2 regions of the uncultured Parolsenella sp. genome follow, and region 1 is predicted to be linked to the other one. Evidence: riboswitches for the same ligand, from Rfam matches in the RefSeq annotation. Region 1 holds a riboswitch; the other holds the start of a gene.

The links. A riboswitch is a leader RNA that binds a small molecule or an ion and turns the genes downstream of it on or off. The one in region 1 is predicted to bind thiamine pyrophosphate.
Region 2: linked by a shared signal. The riboswitch ahead of Q3866_RS03595 (MTH1187 family thiamine-binding protein) and the one ahead of Q3866_RS06040 (YkoF family thiamine/hydroxymethylpyrimidine-binding protein) in region 1 are both predicted to bind thiamine pyrophosphate.

The regions. Positions count from the first base shown of each region.
Region 1 covers NZ_CATVTL010000009.1:11,225-25,676, reverse strand. The annotation lists gene uvrA (excinuclease ABC subunit UvrA) at 1-664, opposite strand, end outside; gene Q3866_RS06065 (acetolactate synthase large subunit) at 837-2,525, opposite strand; gene Q3866_RS06060 (radical SAM protein) at 2,531-4,321, opposite strand; gene Q3866_RS06055 (energy-coupling factor transporter transmembrane protein EcfT) at 4,417-5,139, opposite strand; gene Q3866_RS06050 (ABC transporter ATP-binding protein) at 5,136-6,746, opposite strand; gene Q3866_RS06045 (ECF transporter S component) at 6,739-7,341, opposite strand; gene Q3866_RS06040 (YkoF family thiamine/hydroxymethylpyrimidine-binding protein) at 7,488-8,138, opposite strand; TPP riboswitch at 8,259-8,355, opposite strand; gene Q3866_RS06035 (6-phosphofructokinase) at 8,882-9,961, shown strand; gene Q3866_RS06030 (hypothetical protein) at 10,162-10,290, shown strand; gene Q3866_RS06025 (M18 family aminopeptidase) at 10,498-11,853, opposite strand; gene Q3866_RS06020 (D-2-hydroxyacid dehydrogenase) at 11,995-12,966, shown strand; gene Q3866_RS06015 (1-deoxy-D-xylulose-5-phosphate synthase) at 13,212-14,452, shown strand, end outside.
Region 2 covers NZ_CATVTL010000003.1:154,746-169,197, reverse strand. The annotation lists gene Q3866_RS03645 (SDR family NAD(P)-dependent oxidoreductase) at 1-311, opposite strand, end outside; gene Q3866_RS03640 (VUT family protein) at 311-1,048, opposite strand; gene Q3866_RS03635 (LysR family transcriptional regulator) at 1,235-2,122, opposite strand; gene Q3866_RS03630 (SDR family NAD(P)-dependent oxidoreductase) at 2,327-3,208, shown strand; gene Q3866_RS03625 (MFS transporter) at 3,331-4,590, shown strand; gene Q3866_RS03620 (Gfo/Idh/MocA family protein) at 4,754-5,788, shown strand; gene Q3866_RS03615 (hypothetical protein) at 6,007-6,198, shown strand; gene Q3866_RS03610 (double-cubane-cluster-containing anaerobic reductase) at 6,549-7,706, shown strand; gene Q3866_RS03605 (acyl-CoA dehydratase activase) at 7,716-8,474, shown strand; gene Q3866_RS03600 (glucose 1-dehydrogenase) at 8,584-9,384, opposite strand; TPP riboswitch at 9,669-9,750, shown strand; gene Q3866_RS03595 (MTH1187 family thiamine-binding protein) at 9,824-10,132, shown strand; gene Q3866_RS03590 (ABC transporter permease) at 10,137-10,907, shown strand; gene Q3866_RS03585 (ABC transporter substrate-binding protein) at 10,907-11,956, shown strand; gene Q3866_RS03580 (ABC transporter ATP-binding protein) at 11,959-12,789, shown strand; gene Q3866_RS03575 (Gfo/Idh/MocA family protein) at 12,898-14,019, opposite strand; tRNA gene Q3866_RS03570 (tRNA-Thr) at 14,204-14,279, shown strand.

The DNA.
Region 1 (14,452 bases):
CCTCGGCGATGCGGCCCAGGCTCGTCTCGCGAATGACGATGCGGTCCACCACGACCTCGATGGTGTGCTTGAGCTTCTTGTCGAGCTTGATCTCCTCGTCGAGGCCGCGGACCTCCTCGTCGACGCGCACGCGCGAGAAGCCCTCGCCGCGCAGGTCCTCGAAGAGCTTGGCGTACTCGCCCTTGCGGCCCAGCACCACGGGCGCGAGCACCAGGGCTCGGCGGCCCTGGCCCGCAGCCAGCACCTTGTCCGCCACCTGGTCCGTGGTCTGGCGCTCGATAACGCGGCCGCACTCCGGGCAGTGCGGCGTGCCCACGCGCGCGTAGAGCAGGCGCAGGTAGTCATAGATCTCTGTGACGGTGCCCACCGTGGAGCGCGGGTTCTTGCTCGTGGTCTTCTGGTCGATCGACACGGCCGGCGACAGGCCGTCGATGCTGTCGAGGTCCGGCTTGTCCATCTGGCCCAGGAACTGGCGCGCGTAGCTCGAGAGGCTCTCGACGTAGCGGCGCTGGCCCTCGGCGTAGATGGTGTCGAACGCCAGGCTCGACTTACCCGAGCCCGACAGACCCGTGATGACAACGAGCTTGTCGCGCGGGATGGAGACGTCGACGTTGCGCAGGTTGTGCTCGCGCGCGCCGCGGATGACGATTGCGTCGGAGGCCATGAGTGCTCCCAGTCTAGGCGTGTTCTTCTCGGCATCAGTATAGAACAATAGTTCGCCTTTTGCGAGAGAAACGCGCGCGGGGACAGGGGGACGCGCCTACTGTCCCCGTCTGGCGGGGACAAAAGACACGTCCCTCTGTCCCCACCAGCGAGGGTGGCAGCCGAGCTAGCCCCTACTCCCCGTAGCGCTCGCGCAGGCGCTCGGTCAGGGCCATGTTCTCGGAGTAGTCGACGCGCACGACCACCACGCTCGGCGCGTCGTCGTGGGAGAAGGCCATGTCGAGCGTGGGCATGAGCTCGGCGGCGCTCGTCACCTCGTAGCCGTGGCAGTGCATGGCCTCGGCATAGGCCTTGAAGTCGGGGTTGGAGAAGCCCACGCCAAACGTGTCGCCAAACTGCTCCTCCTCCTTCCAGCGGATGAGCCCGTAGTGCTCGTCCTCCCAGATGAGGACCACGATGGGAATGCGCTCGCGCACGGCGGTCTCGAGCTCCTGCGAGTTCATCATGAAGCCGCCGTCGCCGGTGACGGCCAGCACGCGGCGCTCGGGGTGCACGAGCTTGGCCGCGATGGCGCCGGGAACCGAGAAGCCCATCGAGGCGAAGCCGTTGGAGATGAGGCAGGTGCGCGGCTCGTAGCAGGGGTAGTTGCGGCCAATCCAGATCTTGTGGGCGCCCACGTCGGAGACGAGGATGTCGTGGCGGCCCAGCACCGAGCGCACGTCGGCCAGGATGCGCGCCGGCTTCATGGGGTAGGCGTCGCTTGCGGCCATGCGGTCGAAGTCGTCGCGCAGGCGCTTGCCCACCGCGAGCAGCGCCGCGGGCTCGGGCGCTCCCTCGCGCTTCGCCACGCGCAGGATCTGGTAGATGCTGTCGGAGATGTCGCCCGTGACCTCGACGTCGGGCTCGTAGAGCTGGTTGACGTCGGCCGGAAGGCCCGAGATGTTCACGATCTTCATCTCGTGGGTGTGCCACTTCTTGGGCGCGCACTCGATGAGGTCGTAGCCCACGCCAATCACAAGGTCTGTCTGGTCGAACGCGTCGATGATGTAGTCATGCTGCGGGATGCCCACCACGCCCAGGCGCCAGGGGCTGTCCCAGGGGACGATGCCCTTGCCCATCATGGTCTGCACCACGGGGATGTGCAGGCGCTCGGACAGCGACCTCACGGCCTCGGCCGCGTTGGCGCGCACGGCGCCGGCACCCACCAGGAGCAGCGGATTTCTGGCCTCGGAGATGAGACGGGCCGCCTCGATGACGCTCGCGGGGTCGGCGTAGAGCGCGGGCGGCTGCTGGCGACGCATGGGGCGAGCCGTGCTGGGCATGTGCGCCACGTTCTTGGGCAGGTCGATGTGGGTGGAGCCGGGCTTTGCGGCCTCGGCGTACTTGAAGGCCAGGCGGCAGATCTCTGCCACGGTGTCGGGGCGCATCACAACCTTGCTGCGCTTGGTAATGGGCGCAAACATCGCCGAAAGATCGAGGTACTGGTGGCTCGTGAGCTGCATGAGCTCGCTGGAGACCTGCCCCGTGATGGCCACGAGGGGCGCACCGTCGAGGAAGGCGTCGGCCACGCCGGTGACGAGGTTCGTGGCGCCCGGGCCCAGCGTGGCGAGGCAGACACCGGCGTGGCCCGTGAGGCGGCCGTAGACGTCGGCCATGAAGGCGGCGCCCTGCTCGTGGCGTGTGGGGACAAAGCGGATGCCCGAGCCCTTGAGGGCAAACATCAGGTCGAGGTTCTCCTCGCCCGGGATGCCAAAGACGTACTCCACGCCCTCGGCCTTGAGGCAGTCAACGAGGACCTGCGCGCAGGTCTTGGTCGAAGGAGCGGCGGCGTCACCAACGGCGCACGCCTGCAGGGCGGGCAACCAACCTAGTGCAGAAGCGGGTTGTCGAGGTGGAGTTCGGGGCGGGGAGAGCGGCTGGGGGCCTTCGCAACGGGTGCGCTCGAGACGAGCTCACTGCGAACAGCCCGCAGCTCCCAGGCGCTGGCGACCTCCGCCGTGGCCGACCCCGCGCGCACGTGGGCGAGCGCGGCCGAGAAGACCGGCCCCACGATGTCGCAGCGCCACACGCGGGCCTGCACGTAGCGCCAGCCACCCTGCTCACGCAGCCACAGCTCCACGGGCTCGTTGAACCACAGGGCATGCGCAAGGGCCGCGCCGGCGTCGCTGCGGTCCTCGCGCAGGGCCACCACGTAGGTGTCGTTCGTCACGCTGCCACCAATAATGCCCAGTTCAGAGGCCGAGAAGACCTCAACGGCCAGAGCGTCGGCAACGAACGGGGCGTGCAGACGGGTCGCATCGTCGCCCGCAGGTGTGGCGCCCGCGGTAAAGGCGGGGTCGCTCGCGCTCGTCTCGCCCAAGCGACGCCAGACGTCCAGGTCGCAGCGCTCGAGGTCTGCGTCGGGGTGGTTGCCGCAAGCCTTGTAGTCGTCCTCGAAGGCGGCAAGCCCCGCGCGGGCGCGCACGGCGTGCATCTCGCGCGCAAGGCGAACGTAGTAGTCGATGGGCGGCATGGGGCGCCAGCCCAGCACCGCGCGGCGGTGCGGGCGCCAAATCACCGAGAGGCATGTGACGCCGCGCTGGGCAAACCAGTCGCACGCCTCGACGTTTTGCGCCACCGCGTCGCCGACGCTCGCGGCGGCCCCCTCGCCCGCGAGCTCGGCACCGCCCACGAGCTGCGTGTACACGTTGCCGCGGCCAAAGACGTCCACGGCGTCCACCGTGCGACGCAACCACTCGTCGTAGCCAACGTGGGCGTCCTTGCCCGGGCACAGGCGGGCAAACTGGCCCGCTCCCCAGACCTCGAGGTTGGGGCTGTAGGAGCTCACGGGTGCAAGCTCGCGCAGGTGGGCCAGGGTGTCGGCGTCATAGGCAGGCGCCATGAGCTGCGAGGCAAAGGGCGCCGAGAAGCCCTGTCCCATGGCCGAGAGCGCGCGGGCGTAGCGGGCGACCTCGCGCGAGAAGGGCGGCTCGCCGTCGAAGTCGGAGCCGCCCGAGATGTAGAGCTGGGAGTAGCGGCCCGGCTCGGAGAGCGCTGCCCGCACGACCTCGGCGATCTCGGCGCAGGGCACCTCGGGGTCCTGGCCACGACGGGTGAACAGGGCGCAGAAGCGGCACTGCCTGCCCTCGCGCCAGAACTCGCAGCGGCGGTAGGCGGTGAGGATGAGCTTCTGGGCGCGGGCGTCTGCCAGGGCGTCGGCCGGCGTGCCCGCGCTCGTCTCGAAGTCATAGAGCGCGGGGCGCGGGGTAAAGCCGATCACGTCGACGAGGCCCTCGCGCGCATCGCCGGGTGCCTCGTCGCCATCGGCCAAAATCGTGCCCGACGCCGGCTCGCGCAGCGTGAACTCGCAGGTGGCGGCGTCGTAGTCGATAACGTAGGGGTCGTCGTAGGTCTCGCCCCAGTTGATGTAGACGTAGGTGGCGTCGCGCAGCAGCACGCCGCCGGGCATGACGGCGCGCTGGGTGGCGCGGCCGGCGAAGGCGATCTCGAACGGCTCGTCCGAGGCAAAGCGATAGTCGGGCCGCTGCAGCCGCGCGAGCGCGCGGGCGGTCAGGCGCGCGCCATGCCACACCATCGAAATCTTGAGCAGCACAAGCGGGCTCATATCGGGGTACTCCGCGCACAGCCTGCGCCACTCGGCAGCCTTCGACTCCACCATGACTCCGTCTCTCCAATCATCTATCAGCGGGGACAGAGGGACGGGTCTTTTGTCCCCGCCAAACGGGGACATTAGAGCCGTCCCTCTGTCACGGATTACGGAACGAGCACGAGCGCGGCGACGATCCCTGCGTTGAGTCCCACGGCAAACACGAGGTCGCGGGCGCGCAGGGGCACCTCGAAGGCGCAGCGGCGCGGCGCCCCGTCCTCGAACCCGCGCGACTCCATCGCCATTGCAAGGCTCTCGGAGCGCTCGAGGGCGTGGGCCAGCATGGGCACCACGCGACGGGGCGAGAAGGGCCCCACGCGCACGCCGCGCGCCCTGAGCGCAAGGCCCACCTCGCCGTACTCGTCGCGCACCACGGGGAAGAAGTGGTAGGCGGCAAGCACGCCGTAGGCAAACTTGGGCGGCAGGCGGAACTGCTGCATCAGGCTCATGACCAGCTCGAACGCGTCGCTCGTGAAGGCAAACGCCATGCCTAGGCCTCCGTAGGCCAGCACGCGACTCGCAAGCTGCGCGGCCGTGGTCCAGTCGCTCGCAAACAGCGTGCGCTGGCCAAACATGTCTGCCTCGACGCCCGCCGAGGCATTGCCGCTCGCGCCGTACATGAGGCCGGTAACGAACATAGCGAGCGCCGTGATGGCAAACGGCAGCATCGCGAGCGCAAGGCCCCTGCGGTTGCACCCGCGCGAGCAAAGCGTGGCCACGATAGCCAGCGCCGCCACGGCCAGGTTCACGCGCGTGTTGAACGTCACGGACAGGAGCAGCGACGCCACGATGAGCGCCGCGAGCTTGACTCCGGGGTTGAGGCTCCTCATCGCTCACCCACCCCCTCCAGGCTCCGCTCGAAGCGCGTAAGCTCGTCGCGCGAGATTTCGCGGACGCGCCCATCCTCCACAAGCAGCACTTTATTGGCAATGGCTCGGGCAAGCGTGAGGTCGTGCGTGGCCATGACCACGGTGAGGCCCGCCGCCACGCGGCCCATGAGCATGTCGAGCATGAGGCGCGTCGAGCGCTCGTCCTGCGCATAGGTGGGCTCATCGAGCAGCAGCACGTCGGCCGCTCCGGCAAGCATCGAGAGCATGGCGAGGCGGCGCTGCTGCCCCTGCGAGATCTCGTAGGGCGAGCGCTCGGCGAGGCCGGAGAGGGCAAACTCGTCGAGAAGCGCCGGTACGCGGGCCTCGAGCTCTTCCTCGCTGGCGCCGGGGTTGGCCGCGCGCAGCGTCACGAGCACCTCCTCGGCAACCGTGAGGGCCAAAAACTGCAGGCGCGGGTTTTGGAAGACGAGGCCCACGCGACCCTCGACGACAAGGCTCCCGCGCGTCTCGCACGCACCGGCGATGGCGTGGAGCAGCGTCGACTTGCCGCTGCCGCATACGCCCACCAGAGCCACCACGCTTCCTCGGGCCACGTCGAGGCTCACGTCCTTAAGCACCGGGGCGTAGGCACGGCGGCGACCATAGCCGCAGCTCAGGCCATGCGCAAGCACGACGGCACCGCAGCTGGCAACGTCATCGCCGGCGTCATCGCCCGCGCCACCCCTCTCGCCCAGATCGACGGGCGCGTAGCCCGCGGCCCACTCGTTGCCCGAGAAGAGCCCGGCAGCGGCAAGATCGGCCGCATGGGCGGGCCACTCCCCCGCCGAAAACGAGGCATCGTCGAGGCTGCCCTCCCCGCACATGAGCACCACGCGCGTAGCAAACGGCAGCCACCACTCCGCGCGGTGGTCAACGACCACAAGCGTTACGCCCATCTCGGCATTAAGACGACGCAGCTCGGCAGAGACCGCGGCACACGACGCGGGGTCGAGGTTCGCGAACGGCTCGTCGAGCACGAGCGTGCGGGCCCCGCAGGCAAGCGCGGTACACAGGGCGAGCTTCTGCTTGAGGCCGCCGGAGAGTCGCCCGATCTTCTCGGCAGCGCGGTCCTCAAGGCCCACGAGGGTCAGCAGCTCATGGCAGCGGTCGCGCAGGCTGCCCTCGTAACCCACGTTCTCCAGGGCAAAGAGCACTTCGCGCTCGACCGTGTCCATGCAGAACTGGTTGTCGGGGTTCTGGAACAGGATCGAGACCTCGCGGCTGCGCTCGCGCGCGCCCATCTGGGCCACGTCGCGCCCGCCGGCGAGCACGAGGCCCTCCATCTCGCCCGCATAGGTGGGGTAGAGGCCCGCCAGGCACAGGGCCAGGGTCGACTTTCCGCAGCCAGACGCCCCCATCACGAGGACGACCTCCCCCCGGCCAACGGTCAGGGAGAGGTCGCTGAACACGGGGGCTGCGCCCTCGCCGTAGCGAAAGGCGAGGCCCCGCGCCTCGAGTGCGGGCGCCGGGACGGCAGCGGCAGCGGCGCCGTAGCCGTTCGCGGCGGCCTGGGCGCTTGCGACGCCCCGACCACCCGCGACGCAGTTGTCGACGCTTGCGCTAGGCACGGTTGCGGCCCAGGGCATAGCCCTTGAGCAGGCCGGTCTTGGCCAGGCCGTCGCCGATGGCCTTGGACAGGAAGCCGCAGAACACGACGGAGCTCACGAGGCGTACCACGAAGAACATGACGAGCACGGGAATCGAGAGCAGGCCGTAGCCCGAGCGGATGAAGCTCCACACGAAGCTGATGACGGTGCAGAAGACGGCGGCGAGCATCATGTCCTTGGTCTTGAAGCTCTTGTAGTGGCCAAGGGCAAAGGCAAGCTCGGCGCCGGCGCCCTGCACGAGGCCGGTCACGATGACCATGGGGCCGTACATGTTGCCAAGCAGCACCTCGATGAGCGCGGCGATGACCTCGGACACGAGGGCCACGCCCGGGCGCTGGATGATGTAGGCGGCAAGCGTCGAGACCATGAACCAGATGCCAAAGACGATCTCGTTGCCCATGGGGCCGATGCCCATCGGCGTGAACGCGGCGACCATCGCGGCGGCGGCGTACACCGCGATGAGGTAGACCACGCCAAAGACGATGCAGAGCATCGCCACGAAGATGATCTCCTGAAGCTTCCAGCCGCCCTTGGCGCTGTCCTTCTCGTTAGCCATTGCTATCCCCTCTCGCCCGGCTCGCGGGCATCGTGTTGGCCCGCACCCCGCGGGCCCGTAACGCTGGTCTTTTGCGCATCCACCGCGGTGCGCGGTGGATGCGCGCACGGTTGCACGGTCGCCATGGACGGCGGCACCGCGCGGTCCTACTCGGCGGACTCGTCCGTCGGGCTGTTGACGTTAATGGTGAAGTGCAGCACGTAGTGGTGGACGCTCTCGGTGTCCTCCATGAGCTGGCAGACGTCCTGCAGGTAGGCAAAGATGTCGCGGATCGATCCCTCGATGCGCGTGGCGTAATGGATCGTGGTGGGGTTGAGGCCGCGGTCTTCGGCCATGCGCCAGACGGCCGCGATGTCGTCGATGTAGTCGCCCACGCCCATGGGATAGAGGGCGAGCTTGCACAGGGCCGGCTGGGTGGCCGCCTCGACCAGCGCGTGGTTGGGGGCCTCGCCCTCGACGCTCAGGACCGAGTCGCCCGAGACATCGCCGGGGCAACCCTTGGAGACCTGGCCCTCGAGCGCCATGTGGACGTTCTCGGTCCAGGCGCTCGCGAACAGGCCCGCGACGGCGTCCATGACGTAGGGCAGCTTGCCGCGGTAGACGGTAGAGAGGGCATCGGACTCGCTCCAAACGGCCGAGGTGTCGACGCGGCCGAGGGCGCCCAGGATGATGTCGACGAAGTTGTCGCACATGGGGTAGAGCGAGAAGCGGCAGCCAGAGATGGGCAGGCTGGTGCCGCGGCCGGCCCAAGGAAGATCGGGGCGGTTGCAGCCCTCGCAGCAGGATTCGTCGGACATGGTTTCCTCTCCCTATGAGTTGCGTTTTCGCAGGTGGCAGGCGCGGGCTCGGTAGAGAGGACGAATCTGCAAGGTGGGACCGGTGGCCAACGGCATACGGCCGTGGCACGAGAAAAGCCGCCGTAAAGCGGAGAGCTTCCCTACGCTGGTCCTAACCAGGTCAGGTTCAAGGGGTTGGAAATCCTCTCAGCTCTTGCGAGCACCCCCAGCTGTGTTGCGCAAGCCTTTGTTCGCGCAACGGCATTGGATTATACGGCGAGCGGTTGCCACGTCAAGTGTCGTTGTTGGCGGCAGGGCATTGGGGAAGCCCCTGATTCGAAAACCCATCAAATAGGTAACCTACGAGGGACTCTTCGAGTAGAGCGACCCTCATGGCAATAAAACCCCAGTTGGCCAATGGGCCGGCAGACGACCTACTTGGCACGCGCGCCGGAGGTTACCTATTTGATGTGTTTTTTGGCAGACTGATGCCCCCTCGCAGGCCGGACCCGGCAAATTACCCCATCAGTTGTGTAGCCGAATCGGTGGTTGCCAAAGTAGAGAGCTTCCCAAACCGGCAAACCCCAGTTGGACAACGGACGACCGGGCCGACTACCCAACCCGCTGCCTCGCCCCTACCCAAACGTTTACGCAACGGGCACGCCCGCTTGTGCAACACTAATGCGCAAGGAAAACCGCAACCAACGCCGCGGCGCTCCCCGGCCGCGACCGCGCCCCTGCGCGCGCCCACAGGAGGGATGAACATGTTTAGAATCGGCCTGCTCACGAGCGGCGGCGACTGCCAGGCTCTCAACGCCACGATGCGCGGCATCGTCAAGACCATCCTCAAGAACTCAAAGGACAAGGTCGAGATCTTCGGCTTCGAGGACGGCTACCAGGGCCTCATCTACGGCCGCTACCGTCAGATGAAGTGGAAGGACTTCTCGGGCATCCTCACGCAGGGCGGCACCATCCTGGGCACCTCGCGCACCCCGTTCAAGCTGCTCGACGTCCCCGAGGCCGACGGCGTCGAGAAGGTCCCGGCGATGATCGCCACCTACCGCAAGCTCAAGCTCGACGTGCTGTTCGTGCTAGGCGGTAACGGCTCGACCAAGACGGCCAACCGCCTGCGCGATGAGGGCCTCAACGTCATCGCGCTGCCCAAGACCATCGACAACGACACCTGGGGCACCGACATGACGTTTGGCTTCCCCAGCGCCATCGACATCGCCACCAAGTGCATCGACGACATCCACACCACGGCCAACAGCCACCGTCGCGTCTTCGTCATCGAGATCATGGGCCACAAGGTGGGCTGGATCCCGCTGTATGCGGGCATCGCCGGCGGCGCGGACGTCATCCTCATCCCCGAGATTCCCTACAGCATGGACAACGTGGTCGCCGCGATCGAGCGGCGCGAGAAGGACGGCGGGCGCTTCGCGATCGTCGTGGTGGCCGAGGGCGCCATCTCGCGCGAGGAGGCGGCCATGAAGAAGAAGGACTACAAGAAGAAGGTGGCCGCGAGGGTGCAGCCTTCCGTTGCCTACGACATCGCCGAGGAGATTGCCCAGCGCACCGACCGCGAGATTCGCGTGGCGGTGCCGGGCCACACCCAGCGCGGTGGCGAGCCGAGCGCCCAGGACCGAATCTTTGCCACCCAGTGCGGCGTCGAGGCCGCGCGCGGCGCGCTCGCGGGCGAGTTTGGCTACATGATTGCCCAGCGTGACGGCCACATGGCGCGCGTTCCGCTCGAGCAGGTGGCCGGCAAGCTCAAGTACGTCGACCCCAACTGCGAGCTCATCCGGGAGGCCAAGCTCCTGGGCATCTCCTTCGGCGACGAGTAGGCCGAGAGGGAGGTCAGGCGGCGTCCCAATGGCCCAGCCGAGAGGGACGCCGGGCAACACCCGAACGACTTGGCCGAGAAAAACTGCAGGCACCAACCCATGCCCGCGATGGCACGCGCAAGCGCCGCCATCGCGGGCTTTTTTTGAGAGGCGCATCCCGTACAATTTAATAAAGGACAGCCGCCAGCGGGGAGGCGACCATGAGCGAGACGACCGTTCAGTTCATGTGGTTCATCGTCATCACGTTGGTGGCAACGCTGTTGCAGATCGCCCTGTTCCTGGGCGTCGCTGCCCTGGTCGTCCTCATCGTCAAGAAGCTGTGGAAGTAGCGGGCTGGCCGCGAGTCCGCGCGGCGTACCCGCCCGGCCCGTCAGCATCGCACCGGCCTACCCGGACCGCCGGCATCGTACCGGCTCGAACCGGCCCGCCGGCATCGCGCTCCACCTCACTCCCGCACCCATTCAACCAAAAAGGCGCCCCGCCGCCGAACGGCGTCGGCAGCGGGGCGCCCGCGCGTCAATCCAAATTAGCAGCCACTACGCCAGCGTGGCACCATCGGCACCGTCGATGCGGACGTCGGCGTCGTAGAACGCCTTCACCGCCGCGATCGCCAGGGCCACGTCGCGCGTGCCACCCGTCTCGTAGCTCGAGTGCATAGCCAGCTGCGGCAGGCCCACGTCAACGGCGTGCGTGCTGACCTGCGTGTTCGACAGGTTGCCCAGCGTGGAGCCGCCCGCCATGTCGCTGCGGTTGGCAAACACCTGCACGGGCACGCCGGCGTCTGCGCACACCGCCGCGAACACCGCGCGCGAGAAGGCGTCGGTGCAGTACTTCTGGTTCGCGGCCTCCTTCACCACGATGCCACCGTTCAGCACGCAGCGGTTGAGGGCGTCGGACTTGTCGGACTGGTTGGGGTGCACGGCGTGCGCGTTGTCGCAGCTCACGAGCATCGAGCCGGCAATGGCGCGGCGCAGGGCCTCCTCGTCCTTGCCCAGTGCCGCGTTGATGCGACCCAGGGTGTCGGCGAGCAGGGTCGACATCGCGCCCTGCTTGGTGTTGGAGCCAACCTCCTCGTTGTCAAAGCAGCAGTAGACGCTCACGTCGCGCTGGTTGTCGCTCGCGAGGAGCGCCTTGAGCGAGGTGAACGCGCAGGCCAGGTCATCGAGCTTGGGCGAGGACACAAACTCGCTCGCCACGCCCCACACGCACGGGCGCTGGCGGTTCACGAGGAACAGGTCGCGTGCGACGATCTGCTCGGGAGCCACGCCCAGGCTCTCGGCCACCAGGGCGTCAACGGTGCCCACCGTGCAGTCGCCGGCCGACATGATGGGGCACAGGTCGCTCGCGCGGTTGGGCGAGAACTTCTCGTTCATGGCGCGGTTCATGTGGATGGCGAGGCTCGGGATGAGCGCCACGTCGCGGTCGAGCGACACGAGGCGGCTCTCGATGCGCGCGCCGTCGCGCACGAGCACGCGGCCGGCCAGCGACAGCGGCTTGTCGAACCAGGTGTAGTCGATCATGCCGCCGTAGGCCTCGGTGTCGAGGCGCAGGTAGGAGCTGGGGCCGTCGAGCTCGCAAGCCGTCTTGAGCTTGAACGTGGGCGAGTCGGAGTGCGAGGCAGCAAGCTGGAAGTGGTACGAGCTGGCCTCGTCGTTGAGCTTCTCGCCCACCTTCCAGGCGATGACGCTCGAGTTGTTGCGGCAGGTGTAGTACGAGCCGCCGGGACGCACCTCCCAAGCCGCGGTCTCGGGCAGGTAGGTGAAGCCCGCCTCGTCGAGATAGGTGCGGATGGTCGCCGCCGTGTGGAACATGCTCGGGCTCTTCTGGATGAAGTCGATGAGCTCCTCGGCAAGCGCCACGTCGGCCGCGGAGGTCTTGCTAGTGTTGGCCATGGTTTTCCCTTCCTTGGGTTATTGCCTCGTCCAGTCTATAGCACCCGTGATGCCGCAGCCGAGAAGGATGCGGGCGAACGGGACGTCCCCCCCGCCCCGCGCCGTACAATGGCGGCGAAGAGTCGACGAGAGGAGACCCGCGTGACCGCATCGAACCCACTCAACGTCCTCGTGCTGCTGCCGCTTACGGACGAGCAGCGCGCCCGCCTCGAGACCGGCGCGCCCCACGCCCGCTACACCTACGTGACGCCCACAAGCCCGCTGGACGTGGGCGCACCCTCGGCCGAGCAGGTAGCCGAGGCCAACGTCATCGTGGGCAACGTCTCGCCCGCGCTGCTTGGCCACGCCGCCAACCTCAGGCTGCTGCAGCTCAACTCGGCCGGCTACGACAGCTACATCTCCGCAGGTACCGTGCCCGCCGCGGCCGCGCTTGCCTGTGCCGTTGGCGCCTATGGCCAGGCGGTCTCCGAGCACCTCTTTGCCATGACGCTCTCGCTCATGAAGCGTCTCCCCACCTACCAGGACTGCCAGCGCAAGCACAACTGGGCAGACCTGGGGCCAGTCACGACCTTTGACGGGGCGCGCGTGCTCGTGCTGGGCACGGGAGACATTGGCGGCCACTTCGCGCGCCTGTGCGCCGGCATGGGCGCCACCGTCGTGGGCGCCAACCGCCACGGTGGCGAGGCCCCGGCGGGCTTCAGCCGAGTCGTGACGATGGACGCGCTGGCCGCTGAGCTTGCGGAGGCAGACGTCGTAGCGTCGTTTCTCCCCAGCACGCCGGCCACCCGCGGTCTTGCGAACGAGAAGTTCTTCTCGGTATGCAAGCCGGGCGCCTACTTTGCTAACGGCGGGCGCGGCGACCTCGTGGTGGCAGACGCCCTCGTGGCCGCGCTCGAGAGCGAAAGGCTCGCCGGAGCCGCACTCGACGTCACGACGCCCGAGCCCCTGCCGGCCGACCACCCCTTCTGGAACACCAAGAACCTGCTGCTCACGCCCCATGTCTCGGGCGGCTTCCACATGGCCTGCGTGCTCGACAACATCGTGGGCATCGCGGCCGAGAACCTCGCCCACCTCGCGGCCGGCGAGCCCATCCGCAACTTCGTGCGGCACTAGGGCAAGACGGGCAGGGCGGCAAGGCGCGCTCACTCCCCAGCCACCCCTGCGCCCACGCGCCACGACCGCCGGCCGCCCCCCTCTTTACAGAAAAGGTGACAAAGGGCTCTGGCCCCTTTGTCACGCGCGCCGCTCACTCCCCAAATTCTGCGCCCGCACGAGCCCGCCACAACTTAAGCGGGTAAGTGTGCCAATCTATAAGGTCACGAACGCGCGCGGCGCCAGGCAGCAACTAAGGAGGGCACATGTATCTTGAGGGCATCGACTCTCCCGCCGACGTGCGGGCGCTGCCCCGCGAGGCCATGCCCGTCCTCTGCGCCGAGATTCGCCACGCCATCATCGACAGCTGCGCCAAGATCGGTGGCCACCTCGGCCCCAATCTCGGCATCGTCGAGCTCACGGTGGCGCTCCACCGCGTGTTCGACTCCCCCACTGACAAGCTCGTCTTCGACGTCTCGCACCAGACCTACGCCCACAAGATGCTCACCGGCCGCGCGTGGAACTACCTCGACCCCAAGCGCATGGGCACCCTCTCGGGCTTCGCGAGCCCAGTCGAGAGCGAGCACGACCACTTCTCGATGGGCCACACCTCCACCTCGGTGAGCCTCGCGGTGGGCCTCGCCCGCGCCCGCGACCTCGCCGGCCAGAGCCACGACGTCGTTGCCGTGATTGGCGACGGGTCGCTCTCGGGCGGCCTCGCCTTCGAGGGCCTCGACGACGCGGCGACGCTCGCCAGCGGCCTCGTCATCGTGGTGAACGACAACGAATGGTCGATCTGCCCCAACCATGGCGGCCTGTACGCGAGCCTCGCCCACCTGCGCGAGACGGGCGGCACCGCGACCGACAACCCCTTCCGCGCGCTGGGCCTCGACTACCGCTATGTCGAGAACGGCAACGACGAGGCTACCGTCGAGGCGGCATTGCGGCAGGTAAAGGGCTGCGCACACCCCATCGTGGTGCACGTGCACACCCGCAAGGGCCTGGGCTTTGCGCCCGCCGAGGCCAACGAGGAGAGCTGGCACCACGTGGGTCCCTTTAACCCCGAGACGGGCGCCAAGCTGGGCGGTGGGCGCGCAAGCGGCGGCATCGTCGAAGCGCCGCCCGCCACCTACGCCGACCTCACGGGCGAGTACCTGCTGGGCCGCATGCGCACCGACCGCGACCTCGTTGCCGTCTCGAGCGCCACGCCCTACATGATGGGCTTCACGGCAGACCGCCGCGAGGCCGCTGGCCAGCAGTTTGTTGACGTTGGCATTGCCGAGGAACACGCGGCCACGCTCTGCGCGGGCCTCGCCGTCGGCGGCGCGCACCCCGTCTGGGGCGTCTACGGCACGTTTCTGCAACGCGCCTACGACCAGCTGTGGCACGACATCTGCCTCAACGCCTCGCCCGCCACGATCCTTGTGTTTGGCTCGAGCGCCTTTGGCACGACCGATGCCACTCACCTGGGCTTTTATGACATCGCGATGCTGGGCGACATGCCAGG
Region 2 (14,452 bases), on a different contig from region 1:
GGCGCGGGCGTGGCGGCGAGGCCCTCGCCCACGAAGGCGTAGGCCTCGGTGACGTTCATCGTGCCGATGAGGTTCACCGCGATGTCGTCCGCAGAGCCCTGAACGCCGGCGTTGTTGACGATGAGCTCGGGATCGAGGTTGGCGGGCAGCTGGTTCTTCTCGGCAACGTTGGCGAGGAAGTGCTGGTAGTGCTCGTGCTCGATCGTCGAGGGCTGGATGTCGATGCCCCAGACGCGGTGCCCACGCTCAAGGAAGAGCCGCGCGCAGGCAAGGCCAATCCCCTGCGAGGTGCCGGTGATGAGGACGTCCACTAGGCCCGCGCCTCCCTCTCGCTGGCATGAGTCCTCACGTACTCCTCGCCCACGCCCTCGCGCTCCCAGGCGCTCGCGACCCTGAAGCCAACGGGGGAGAGGAGCACCTCGCAGGCGAGCTCGGCCAGGGCTCCGGTGACGGAGCAGGTGAGGACCTGCAGCCAGGACCAGCCAAAGAACACGTGGGAGACGACGATGGCAAAGACGAGGTTGTCGACGAGTTGTCCCACGCCTGTGCTCACGTAGCTGCGCAGGGCGAACGTGGCGAAGCTGCCGTTGTCGGTCAGGTGGCCAATGAACTGGTTCACGTGGGAGTTGACGAACGACGAGCAGAGCATTGCGAGCGAGCTGCCGAGCACGACGTACCACGAGCCGCCGATGGTGGCGTTGAGCGCGGCGTTGACCTCGAGCGAGCCCGTGTCGTAGTAGGCGCCCCACATGCCGGGGGCGAGGCTCACGAGCCAGAACAGGGCGCTGACGGCGAGGTTGATGCTAAGGGCGAGCAGCGACACCCTGACGGACGCCTTGGGCCCGAAGCGCTTGCAGATCATGTCCATGCACAGGAACGACACCCACGAGAGGGTGAAGCCGCAGTCGAGCGCGAGCCACGGGAGGCTGATGAGCTCCTTGTTCGCGAGCAGGTTCATTAGGATGACGCTCACCACGAAACAGGTGACGGTGGCAGACGGGATGCTGCGCAGCAGGACCTTGTAGTCCTCAAGGGTACGACGGAACATGTCTTCTCCTTTGGTTTTAGCTTGTAACGCGCTGGATATCGGAACCGAACAGCGCGGGCGCTCCTTGGCGGCGCCGGCGAACCATCATAGCGCAGGGCGGGAGTGCTAGGGAAGTGTGGACGGTGTGGGGCGAGCGCCGGCGCGGTTCGTGTGCCTACGACTCGCCTCCCTGGCATGGGCGGGTTGCTAGTCCTGCTCGGCCACGACGCGCTCCATCGCGGCGACGAAGCGGGCCACCTGCGGGGAGGGGTTGGGCGGGTAGCACAGAAAACATGGCACCTGGATGCCGCAGTCGAGCGGGATGCCCACAAAGCCGGGGTGCACCTCGGACCACGCGCCGCTCGTGAGCACGCCGTCGCCACGCTCCTCGGCCTCGTTGAACAGGGCAAAGTCAAAGCTGTCGGCCTCGATGACGCGTACGTCGCGGTCGATGGCGAGAAGGTCGCACAGCTGGTCGGTGGCGTCGTTGCCGTGGCGCAGGATGTGGATGCTCATGCCGTCGAGGTCGTCGAGCGTGAGGCGCTTGCGGTCTGCGAGCACGTGGGTGCGCGGCACGTCGATCTTGAAGGGTGTCGTGAACAGCGGCAGAAGGCGGCACGAGCCGCCCCAGCGAAACGTCGAGTAGCTCGACTGAACCACGTCGACCTCCTCGCCCAGGCGCGTCATGACGCTCGTGCGGGGGTCGTAGAGGTCTCCCACGGTCACGATCTCGAGGCGCAGGCCGCTCTCGCGCTGCTGCACGCTTGGCCACATCGAGAGGGTGTTGCGCCCCGGGCACATGAGCGACACGCCCAGGCGCACGGCCTCGCCGCCGCTGTCGACCTCGCGGGCGCGCCGCAGGGCCGCCTCGCTGCGGCGTATGATCTCGCGGGCGTCCTCGACGAGGCGGGCACCCGCCGGCGTGGTGCGCACGCCCGCGTGGGAGCGCTCGAACAGGGTCACGCCATGCTCGGCCTCGAAGCCAGAGACCTGCTTCACGAGCGCCGGGGTCGAGATGCACAGGCGCTCGGCCGCCCTCGAGAAGCTTCCCAGGCTTGCGGCGGCGACGATGGCGTCGAGTCTTCTGTCGTACACGAATGCCTCCCATAGTGCGATAAAAGCGCAGCTCACGAATGGTATAAACCTGTGGTTATCACAATTCTAACAATTGAGTAATTCACGCGCGAGGTTTGTCTCGGTAGCGTTTATCTCGTCTTTTGTATGGGCGGGACGCATGTCCCCGCCCGCGGGCGGGCCAGGGGGCTGGCGTACGCGCGGGTGCGAAAGAGGAGGAAACGTATGAACAACTGGCTTAACCTCGAGGGCGAGGTCTGCGCCGTCACCGGAGCGCTCGGTGGCATGGGCGTCGAGATCTGCCGCGAGTTCGCCCGCAACGGCGCGAACATCGTGCTGCTCGACCTCGACGAGGAGAAGGTCAAGGAGGCCGCCACGGCGCTGTCCGAGGAGTTTGGCGTCCACGCCGAGGGCTTCCGCATGAACGCCTGCAGCGAGGACGAGGTCCAGGCTGCCGTTGACGCCACGATCGCCGCCTTTGGCCGCGTCGACGTGCTCGTCAACACCGCCGGCATCCTGCGCTTCGCGCCGATGGAGGACCTGCCGCTGTCCGACTGGAACGACGTCATCAACGTCAACCTCACCGGCTACTTCATCACCTCGCAGCGTTTTGGCCGCGAGATGATCAAGGCCGGCCGTGGCCGCCTCGTGCACATCTCCACGGTCGCCAGCCACTCGCCCGAGACCTTCTCCGGCGTCTACAGCTCCACCAAGGCCGGCGTCAACATGCTCTCCAAGATGCTCGCCGTCGAGTGGGGCCCCTACGGCGTGCGCTCCAACTGCGTCGAGCCGTGCTTCGTGAAGACGCCGATGAGCGCAAGCTTCTACGCCGACCCCGAGGTCGAGAAGAGCCGCAGCCGACTCATCGCCACGCGCCGCATCGGTGAGGTGTCCGACATCGCCAACGCCGTCATGTTCCTGGCCTCCACCCGCTCCGACTTCACCACGGGCGACGCCATCAAGGTCGACGGCGGCTTCTCCAACATGATGGGCGACCTCACCGCCAAGCCCGGCGGCCGCCGCGCCTTCGCCGAGAACTACCTCAAGGGCCGCGGCGTTGACCTGTGGACCGACGAGGCCGGCGTCAAGACCCCGTCCGACCAGTAGGTTCTTTGCCCCTTGGGACGATATAGCCCGGAGCTTTATCGTCCCAAACCGCAGGAAACGTGGGACGAAATTGCTCCGGGCTAATTTGTCCCATCTTCGCTAACCAGATCAGAAAGGCTCGAATGGCTTCCGAGAACTCCAACAAGGGTCGTGGCGTCGTCCTCACCGCCGCCTGCGTCACCATGTTCTTCATCAGCTCCATCGCCCTGTACTCCGTCGTGAGCAAGAACCTGCTCGCCGTCTACCCCGACTGGTCGGGTGCCCTCACCTGGGCCTTCCCCGTCTTCCAGACGATTATGGCCGTCACCGGCATCTTCGCCGGCCGCATCTCCGACAAGATCGGCCCGCGCAACGTCGTCATTGCCGCCGCCGTCTGCTATGGCGTGGGCTGGTTTATGTCTGGCACCGTGACCGCCCCGTGGCAGTTCTACCTGTGGTTCTCCGTCGTCGCTGCCATCGGCAACGGCTTGGGCTACAACCCCGCCCTCACCACGGGCCAGAAGTGGTTTATCGACAAGAAGGGCCTCGCCTCCGGCATCACCCTGGCCGCCTCGACGGCTGGCCCCGCCGTGCTGTCGCCGGTGCTCGCCTCGCTGCTGATTCCCAGCCTGGGCATCTTTGGCGCCCTCAAGGCCCTGGGCGTCATCTTCTTCGTGACGATTCTCGTCTCGGCCCTGTTCCTCAAGGCCCCGAAGGCCGGTTGGCTGCCCGAGGGCTACGTTGCCCCCGCCGCCGGCGCCCACGCCGGCACCTTTGGTGACCTCACCCCCGGCGAGATGGTCAAGACCCCGCGCTTCTGGGTCCTCATCGTGACCTTCGCCTTCGCTGCCACCGCCGGCACCCTGCTCGTTGGCAAGGTTGCCTCGATCAGCGCCGTGCAGCTCTTCGACGACCCCAACTCCGCCGCCGCGGTGGCCCTGGGTGGCCTCGTCGTCACGGTGAACACCTGCGCGAACCTCGTTGGCCGTCTCTCCTTTGGCCAGATCATCGACAAGATCGGCGCCTACAAGTCCCTGCTCGTGAGCCTCGTCGTGACCATCGTGGCCCTCGTCATCATGTCGATGAGCTTCACGCAGGCCATATTCTTCGTGGCGCTCGCCCTGCTTGGCTTTAGCTTTGGCGCCCTGCTCGTCATCTATCCGCCGCTGACCGGTGGCGCCTTCGGCACCTCCAACCTGGGCGTCAACTACGGCATCATGTTCCTGGGCTACGCCGCATCCACCTGGATCAGCCAGCCCATCACCGCCGTGCTGTACCACGCCGAGGCCGGCAACGCCGCCTACCAGCAGTCCTTCTACGGCGCCATCGTCATCGCCGCCGTGGCCGTTGCCCTCACCGTCTACATGATGGTCTCCGACAGCAAGAAGAAGGCCCAGGCCTAGGGCTTGCCCCGTTCCATTCCGCGTGCCCGTGCTCGCACCTCCCGCTCGGGTATGCACGCACTCTCTCCCCGGTCGGCCGATAGCCCCTCGGCCGACCCCCGCAGGTAACCGGTGCCGCGGGCGCATGAACTCGCGGCACCGTACGATGCTTAAGGAGGCATCCATGTCCAATCCCGTTCGCATTGCCGTCATCGGCGCCGGTGCCATGGGCCGCAATCACATCCGCTTCGTGACCGAGGAGCCCGAGGCCGAGCTCGTCGCCATCGCCGATGCCTTCGAGGGCGCCCGCGCCGCTGCCGACGCCGCCGGCGTACCCTTCTTCACCGACCCCGCACAGATGATGGACGAGGTGAGCCCTGAGGCCGTCATCATCGCCACGCCCAACGGCCTGCATCTCTCCGTTGCCCGCGAAGCCATCAAGCGCAACATCGTCCCGCTGGTTGAGAAGCCCATCTCCGACAACCTCGAGGACGCCGAGGCCTTCGCCGCCGAGGCCGAGGCCGCCGGCGTACCCGTGCTCGTGGGCCAGCACCGTCGCCACAACCCGTTCGTCAACAAGGCCAAGCAGATCATCGAGAGCGGCGCGCTGGGCAAGCTCACCGTCTCCTCGTTCCACTACATGATCTACAAGAACGACGAGTACTTCGACGTCGAGTGGCGCCGCAAGAAGGGCGCCGGCCCCATCCTGGTGAACCTCGTCCACGACGTCGACCTGCTCCGCTACCTGCTGGGCGAGCCCGTTGCCATCCAGGGCATGCAGTCGAGCGCCGCCCGTGGCTTCGAGACCGAGGACTCCGCCGTTGTGAACGTGCGCTTCGCCGACGGCTCGCTCGCCTCGATGACCATCTCCGATGCCACGGCCAGCCCCTGGAACTGGGAGGCCACCGCTCGAGAGGACCCGCAGTACCGCCCGTTCGACGCCGACGCCTACTTCATCGGCGGTACCAAGGGTGCCCTGTCGCTGCCGCGTCTGCAGGTCATGAGCTATGACGGCGACTCCAGCTGGCACAAGCCGCTGCAGATGGAGCAGCCCGCCGTTGATCCGGCCCTGCCGCACAAGATGCAGCTCAAGCACTTCGTGCGCGTCGTCCGCGGCCAGGAGGCCCCCGTCGTGACGCCGGCCGACAACGTCAAGACGCTGCGCGCTCTCAACGCCGTGAAGCGCGCCGCCGAGACGGGCGAGCTCGTCGAGCTGTAGGGCTTTGACGTTGCGAGCTTGCGACCCATAGCATGCCGCCTGGGGCGGGAGGAACGTTTCCTCCCGCCCCTCTTTTGTGTGCGTCGATGGCTGGGGCGCTGCCAGATGTCTCAACCGCGGCTGTGGCTACGGCGAGTAATTTAACGGATAATTCCCATTTGGTTGGGCGGCGTGCCGTATACTGTGCATAAGCCAGTCTCAAGTATATGGGGGACGTCATGATTCCAGATGAGCTGATCGTTGTTTCGCAGTCGCTCCTCCTTACGATGACGCCGTGGCTGCTGCTTCTCATTCCTCTCTACTTTGTCGTGAGGAGTGCCGTGCGCTCGGGGGTCAGGCAGGCTCTGAAAGACGGCCCGTACAAGAAGGACTCCCCGAAGGACCCCGAGGACACGGGGGAGCGTCTGTAAGCCCGGCTGTCGTGCCAAGACACGCGCCGCGAGGCCAATTCCTACCTGGGAGCGGGGTGACAAAGGGTTCTGACCCCTTTGTCGCGGGCGTTGTGTAATTCGCGGATAACGGTGGAGGGGAAGAGGAACCTGTCATGAGGTTCTGCGCCCTTCTCGCGCTATTCTCGGACATAAAATAATGCAGCAAAACTGGGACAATAGGTCTCCGGGGACTATTGTCCCACTGTGCCGTCTGGCGAATATGTTGTAGGCGTGCGGCTATAACGGCTCACTCATTGTTAGGCTTGCATACATTGGGTAAGCGCCGCGGGGAGGCAAGCTTGGCTCTCACGCTAGGGAGAGGAACGCATATGACCCAGGTTCAGGAACTGCCGCGTACGTTCGAGGAGTTCAACGAGCAGCGCAAGGCGAGCTTCATTCGCGTCAAGGACTTCAAGCAGGCGGGCAACCGCATCGTGGGCTACCTGTGCAGCTATACCCCACTCGAAATCATCGACGCGGCGGGCGCCTCGAGCGTGGCCCTCTGCGGTACGTCCGACGAGGTCATCCCCGAGGCCGAGCGCGTCCTTCCGGCCAACCTCTGCCCGCTCATTAAGTCGACGTATGGCTTTGCCTACTCGCAGAAATGCCCGTTCACGTACTTCTCCGACATGATCATTGGCGAGACCACCTGCGACGGCAAGAAGAAGATGTTTGAGCTGCTCGGCGAGCTCAAGCCCGTGCACGTGCTGCACCTGCCGCAGAGCCGCGAGCGCGCCTACGAGCGCGAGGGCTGGCGCGAGGAGTGCCGCCTGCTCAAGGAGCGCCTCGAGGAGCTCTACGGCATCACGATCACCGACGACGACCTGCGCGAGGCGGCCCGCCGCCGCAACCGCCTGCGCGCCGCCCAGCTCAAGATGTTTGAGCTGCAGGCCCAGCAGCCGTCCGTGATGGGCGGCGTCGAGCTCATGAGCACGATGTTTGCCGGCACCTTCAGCTTTGACCTCGAGAACTTCACCGCCCAGGTGGAGCAGAAGGCCGCAGACCGCCAGATTGCCTACGAGGCCGGTGAGCGCCCCGTCAGTGCGGGCGCCAAGCGCATCCTCATCACGGGCTGCCCGGTGGGCGGCGTCATCAACAAGATCGGCCGCACCATCGAGAACAACGGCGGCACCGTGGTCTGCATGGACGACTGCTCGGGCGAGCGCACCTGCCGCATGATGGTCGACGCTGAGGCCGACGACATCCTGGGCGCCATCGCCGACCGCTACCTCGACATCAACTGCTCGGTCATGACGCCCAACGACGGGCGCATGGACAACACCCTTGCCATGTGCGAGAAGTACCACGTCGACGGCGTGATCGAGAGCGTGCTGACGGCCTGCCACACCTTCAACGTCGAGAGCGCCAAGATGCAGAGCGCCGTCGAGGGCGCGGGCATCCCGTACATGAAGATCGAGACCGACTACAGCACGGGAGACCAAGGCCAGATCGACACGCGCATCGCCGCGTTCATCGAGACGCTGTAGGAGGCGCGCATGCGGGGCATTGGCGTAGACATTGGCTCGACGGCTACCAAGGTTGCCGTGATGGAGACGGGCGAGCTTGCGCAGACGCTGCTCATGCCCACGGGCTTCTCGTCGGTCGACGCGGCCGGGCGCGTGAGGGATGCGCTGGCCGAGAAGGGCGTCGACGTGGCGGCCGAGGACGTGCGCGTGGTGGCCACCGGCTACGGGCGCATCGCGGTGCCCTACGCCACCAAGGTCGTGACCGAGATCACCTGCCACGGCCTGGGCGCGGCGCACCTCTTTGGGACCGACGGCACCGTCATCGACGTGGGCGGCCAGGACACCAAGGTGATCCAGCTTGCGAACGGGCGCGTCACTAAGTTTGCGATGAACGACAAGTGTGCGGCCGGCACGGGGCGTTTCCTCGAGGTCATGGCAGACCGCCTAGGCATCGACCAGGTGGAGCTCGCGAGCCTGGCGCGCGCGGGCGAGGACGTCAAGATCTCGAGCATGTGCACGGTGTTTGCCGAGTCGGAGGTCATCAGCCTCGTGGGTCGCGGCGAGCCGCGCGAGAACATCGCCCACGGCATCATCGAGAGCGTGGTCTCGCGCGTGGCGTCGCTCGCGGGCCAGGGGTCGCACGCCCCCTACTTCCTCACGGGGGGACTCTGCGAGAACGACTACGTGGTGGAGCGTCTGGGAGCGCTTCTGGGCAGCGAGGTCACGACCTGCCCCGAGGCCCGCTACGCCGGGGCAATCGGCGCCGCGCTCAAGGCCTGCGAGCTGTAGGTTCTTCTCGGCAGCTTGAGACGTAAGAAGGCCGGGGTGGCCGCTCTTGTGCAAGCGGCCACCCCGGCCATTTTGAGTGGGACAGTTGCTCAGGCAGGTATTGTCCCAGCTAGTTCACGGAGACACCTCCGTCGACCTTGACGCAGGCGCCGGTCATGAACGAGGCCTCGTCGGAGGCGATGAACAGCACGACCGAGGCGAGCTCCTCGGGCTTGGCCTGACGGATGTCGGAGTCGAGGCCGGCCATGGCGCGACCCATGCCAAACTGGTTGATGCCGGAGCCTGCCATCATCGAGTCGGCGATCTCGGTCTCGACGCCGCCCGGGCAGACGGCGTTGCAGCGGATGCCGGAGTTGGCGTACATGTAGCCGGTGTTCTCGGTCATGCCAACGAGGGCGTGCTTGGAGGCCGTGTAGGCCACGCCGGCGCGAGCGCCGTTGGTGCCGCCGATGGAGGCGACGTTCACGATGCTGCCCTTCGTCTCCTGCTCGAGCATGACCTGGACGGCCTTGCGCATGGCGTACATCGGGCCCTTGACGTTGACGGCGAAGACCTGGTCCCAGCGCTCGTCGGCGATGTCGGCGATGGGCTCGAAGCCGTCCATGATGCCGGCGTTGTTGACGAGGATGTCGAGCTTGCCGGTCTGGGAGACGGCGAAGTCGACCATGCCCTCGTTGGCCTCGCGGCTCGAGACGTCGCCCACATAGGGCAGGACCCTGCCGGGAAGGCCGGCCTCGGCGACCTCGGCGGCGAGCTGCTCGAGGCGCTCGGCGCGGCGGGCAACGGCCACGACCGTGGCGCCCTCCTTGGCGAAGTCGTAGGCGATCTGGCGGCCCATGCCGGCGCTGGCACCGGTGACGACGACACTCTTACCCTCAAAGCGCATGACGAATCCCTTCTGTGGGGTCACGGACGCCCCTGTCCGCGACATTAATATGTTAAGTATCAAGAAATAGGAACGCCCGCCCATCCTGGGTTGGGTGGGCGGGCGCCTATGAGGGCTAAGCGGTTGTGCGTAGGCCGCTGGGACGATAAAGCTCCGGGCTATTTCGTCCCAAACTGAGACATTGACCTACGGGGTCGCCGCCCCGCCTGATGGCTACTGTCCCAACTTGTCGCGTGGAGCCTCCACGGTACCACGGTGTGGGGCCTGTCTCTTCTTATGTAAACGTGCTAGACTGGGCCGCGATCTAAAGGGGAGCTGGCGGCACGCCGGCTGAGAGGGGCCCATCCCGGTCCGACCCTTGACCTGATCTGGGTAATGCCAGCGTAGGGACCCCAAACGTGCGCGTATGAGGCTCCCGCCAATGGCGAGGGCCTTTTTGGTCCTCGCGGAAAGCGAGGTTTGCATGGAATGTAGCGTAGCCATCCAGGTGCTGCCGATGGACTCGGCCACCGACGAGGACACGATCCGCGTCGTCGATGCCGTGATCGCCAAGATCCAGGAGTACGACGTCAACCCCTACGTGGGCCCGTTCGAGACGGCCATCGAGGGTGATTACGACACCTGCATGGAGGTCCTGCGCCAGTGCCAGCTCACCGCCGTCGAGGCGGGGTGCGGCCAGGTCATGACCTACGCCAAGATCAACTATAAGCCGGGCGGGGCCGTGCTCTCGACCGAGAAGAAGGTTGGCAAGTACCACGAGCAGGAGCAGTAGGGCCATGGCTCGTCGCGCGCCCGCCCGCTGGGTTGCCCCCACCATCACGCTCGTGGCGCTTGTCGCCCTCTGGCAGCTCGTCTGCTCGGTGGGCCTCGTTCCCAGCTACCTGCTGCCCAGCCCGGTGCAGGTGGTCGAGGCCCTCGTGGCAGACCTGCCCCTGCTGCTGAGCCACTCGGTCACCACCATCGCCGAGGCCGTCATCGGCCTTGCCCTGGGCGTTGCCGTGGGCTTCGCGGTGGCGGTGCTGATGGACCGCTTCGAGGTGGTCTACCGGGCACTCGATCCCATCGTGACTGTCTCGCAGACGATCCCCACCGTGGCCATCGCGCCGCTGCTCGTGCTGTGGTTTGGCTACGGGCTCATGCCTAAGGTGCTGCTCGTGGTGCTGGGGACGTTCTTTCCCGTGACCGTTTCGCTCGCGAGCGGCTTCAGGAGCGTCGACCCCGACGCCATCGATCTCATGCGCTCGATGGGTGCCAGTCGCGCGCAGATATTTCGCTATGCCAAGCTGCCCGCCGCCATGGGGCAGTTCTTCGCGGGTCTGCGCATCAGCGCCACCTACGCGGTGGTGGGTGCCGTGGTCTCCGAGTGGCTCGGCGGCTTCGTGGGCCTGGGCGTCTACATGACGCGCGTGCGCAAGTCCTACTCGTACGACAAGATGTTCGCCGTGATCCTTATCATCTCGGCACTGTCGCTCGCGCTCATGGGCCTCGTTTCGGCCCTGCGCCGTGCGTGCATGCCGTGGGAGAGGGTAGAGAGGAAAGACCAGTAATGACTATGAACAAGCTCGTCTCGCGCCGCGGCTTCGTTGCCGGCGCTGCCGCCGTCTGCGCCGCCGGCCTTGCCGGATGTGGCGCCTCGGGTGCCGCCGCCCCCGCGACCGACGCCGCCTCCACCGACGCCGCCGCGACGTCGGGTGACCTCACCAAGCTCACCTTCGTGCTCGACTACACGCCCAACACCAACCACTCGGGCGTCTATGTGGCCATCGCCAAGGGCTACTACGCCGACGAGGGCCTCGAGGTCGAGGTCGTCCAGCCGCCCGAGGACGGCGCCGACGCCCTGGTGGGCACCGGCAAGGCCCAGGTTGGCATGAGCTACCAGGACGTCATGGCCAACTACCTTGGCTCCGATGACCAGCTGCCCGTGACGGCCATCGCCGCCACCATCCAGCACAACACCTCGGGCATCATGAGCCGCGCCGGCGACGGCATCACGCGCCCCAAGGGCATGGAGGGCAAGCGCTACGGCACCTGGGACCAGGACGTCGAGAAGGCCATCATCAAGAGCGTCGTCGAGACCGACGGCGGCGACTTCTCCAAGGTCGAGCTCGTGCCGAGCGGCGACGAGGTGAGCGGCCTCAAGGCCAACCAGTTCGACTGCGTGTGGGGCTACGAGGGCTGGGGCCTGCAGAACGCCAAGGTCCAGGACTACCCCTGCGACTACTTCTCGTTCCGCAGCATCGACTCAACGTTTGACTACTACACGCCAGTCGTCGTCGCGAACAACGACTTCCTCGCCCAGCAGCCCGAGGTGGCCCGCGCCTTCCTGCGCGCCACGAAGAAGGGCTACGAGTACTGCGTGACCAACCCCGACGACGCCGCCCAGATCCTGTGCGACGCCGCCCCCGAGACCGACGCCGAGCTCGCGAAGGCCAGCGCCGAGTACCTCGCCGACCAGTACACGGCCGACGCCTCGAGCTGGGGCATCATCGACCCGCAGCGCTGGGCCGCGTTCTACACCTGGATGAACGACAACCAGCTCACCCCCGTTGCGCTCGACGTCAACGGCGGCTTTAGCATGGACTACCTGGAGCAGTAGAGATGGATCTTCGAGACACGCAGAAGGTCGCCACGGCTGGCGCGGACGGCGCGGCCGGCGCTGCGGACGGACGCGAGCCCGCGCTCGTCGTGCGCGACCTGACCCTTGCCTGGACCGACGGCACCTCGCCCACGGTGGCCGACGTGTCGCTCGAGCTCGCGCCGGGCGAGATGGTGTGTCTCGTGGGGCGTTCGGGCTGTGGCAAGTCGACGCTGTTCCACGGCATGGCGGGCCTCACCGAGCCCGTCTCGGGCAGCGTGCTGCTGCATGGCGAGGACGTCACGGGCAAGCCGGGGCGCATCTCGTACATGCTGCAGAAGGACCTGCTGCTGCCCCAGCGCACGATCATCGACAACGTGTGCCTGCCTCTATTGGTTGCGGGCACGCCCAGGCGCGAGGCGCGCGCCAAGGCCGAGCCGCTCTTTGGGCGCTTTGGCCTCGAGGGTACGCAGGACAGCTACCCGGCCGAGCTCTCGGGCGGCATGCGCCAGCGTACGGCGCTCCTGCGCACCTACCTCATGGACAACGACGTGGTGCTCATGGACGAGCCGTTCAGCGCGCTCGACGCGCTTACGCGCCGCGACATGCGCGCGTGGTTCCTCTCGATGGTGAGCGACCTGGGCATCTCGTGCATGCTCGTGACCCACGACGTCGACGAGGCCGTGGAGATGGCCGACCGCATCCTGGTGATGAGCGGCGCCCCCAAGGAGGGGCGCCCGAGCAAGATCGTGGGCGAGGTCGATGTCGCCTGCGAGCGCGAGGGACGTGGCGAGTGGATGCTCACGCCCGAGTCGCTCGCGACGAAGCGCCGGGTGCTGGAGCTTCTGGGATAGCGCGTGGGGCGTGCTTCTCGGCAACGCGTACGTAAATGACGAGAGGGGCCTGCCTGGTCTGGCGGGTCCCTCTCGCTTTGTCTGTTGTGACCTTATCGGCCTTTTGCCCTACTCGATGTGGAAGTCTGCGGGGAAGTGGATGAGCCCCTGGTGGCGAATCTCGTCGCAGATGGCCAGGGCGTCGAGCGTGACGTCGGTGAAGCTCGAGGCGGCGCCGGTGGGGGCCATGCTCGCGCCCCACAGGGTGTCGATGCGCTCGCCGTTTACGAGGCTCACGAAGTCGCGCACCTCGTGGACCATGTTGTTGGCGCATGGCTCGATGGTGAGCCTCTCGGTGACGTTGCCGACGCTGTTGGTCGTGGTGGTCGCGGCACCGCGGATGGCCTGGCCGCGCACCATGACCTCGGCGGACTGGGGCACGCTCATCGCGTCGAGCGTGAGGGTGCCGAGGTCGCCCTCGATCTGGCAGGGGAGCAGGTCGGTCGAGATCTTTGAGTAGGCGATCTCGACGACGAGGCCGGGCGTGCCGGAGTGCCTGCCGTAGCTGCACAGGACCGAGCCCGCGCCGTCGATGACGCCACCTGTCGACTCGGTGCGGGCGTCCGAGATGAGCGTGGGGGCGGCGACGATGCGGTCGGGCGCGCCAAAGAGGGCCACCATGGGCTCGATGCAGTAGACGCCGAGGTCCATGAGGGCGCCCGAGGCCATCTTGGCGTCGAAGATGTTGGTGTGGCGGCCGGCCTTGACGTCGTCGTAGCGGCTCGAGTACTTGCCAAAGCGGAAAGTGGCGCGGCGCAGCTGGCCCAGCTTGGGCAGGGCCGCCCAGATCGTGGCCCAGGCCGGGTCGTGGACGGGGCGCATGGCCTCGAGTGCCAGGACGTGGTGGAGCTCGGCTGCGGCGTAGAGCGACTGGGCCTCGTAGCGGTTTGAGCAGAAGGGCTTCTCGACCAGGACGTGCTTGTCTCCGCGCACGCAGGCGAGGGCCTGCTTGTAGTGCAGGGCGTTGGGCGTGGCGATGTAGACGGCGTCGACGTCCTTGCAGTTGGCGAGCTGCTCGAGCGAGGTGAAGGGGCGCGAGCCGCCGTGCCTCTCGGTGAACTCGCGCGCGCTCACGGCGTTGCGCGAGAGCGTGCCCACGTACTCGATGCCCTCGACCTGGCCTACGGCGTTGATGAGGTCGTCGCTAATCATCGACGTGCCGATGGTCGCAAGTTTGATTGTGTCGCTCATGATGGCTCCCCTGGTCGTTATCCTTCCGAGTGCGATTCTATGGCCTGGGGGAGCCGTGGGCGTCGGCGTATTTGCGAGTGGTGGCTGCTAAATTATTTCTCGTAAATGGCTTGCGCGAGTGCGGGTGTATACGGTATAGTCTGTCTTCGCTGCGGCACGCCACGTGTGCGGCGGTCATGGAGTTGCCAGCTTAGCTCAGTTGGTAGAGCACCGCTCTCGTAAAGCGGGGGTCACCAGTTCAAGTCTGGTAGCTGGCTCCATCGAAATTCGCAGGTCAGGGGACATATCCTCTGGCCTGTTTTTTGTGTCGCGATCGTCTGTTTTTGCCCAGAGGGGTGAAATTTCACTCCGCGTCCATGTCCTCGCCTGTCGTTTCTTCTCGTCCTAAGCATTCTCTTGCGTGCCTATTGCGCCTTGTTTGTCCGTTCGCGTG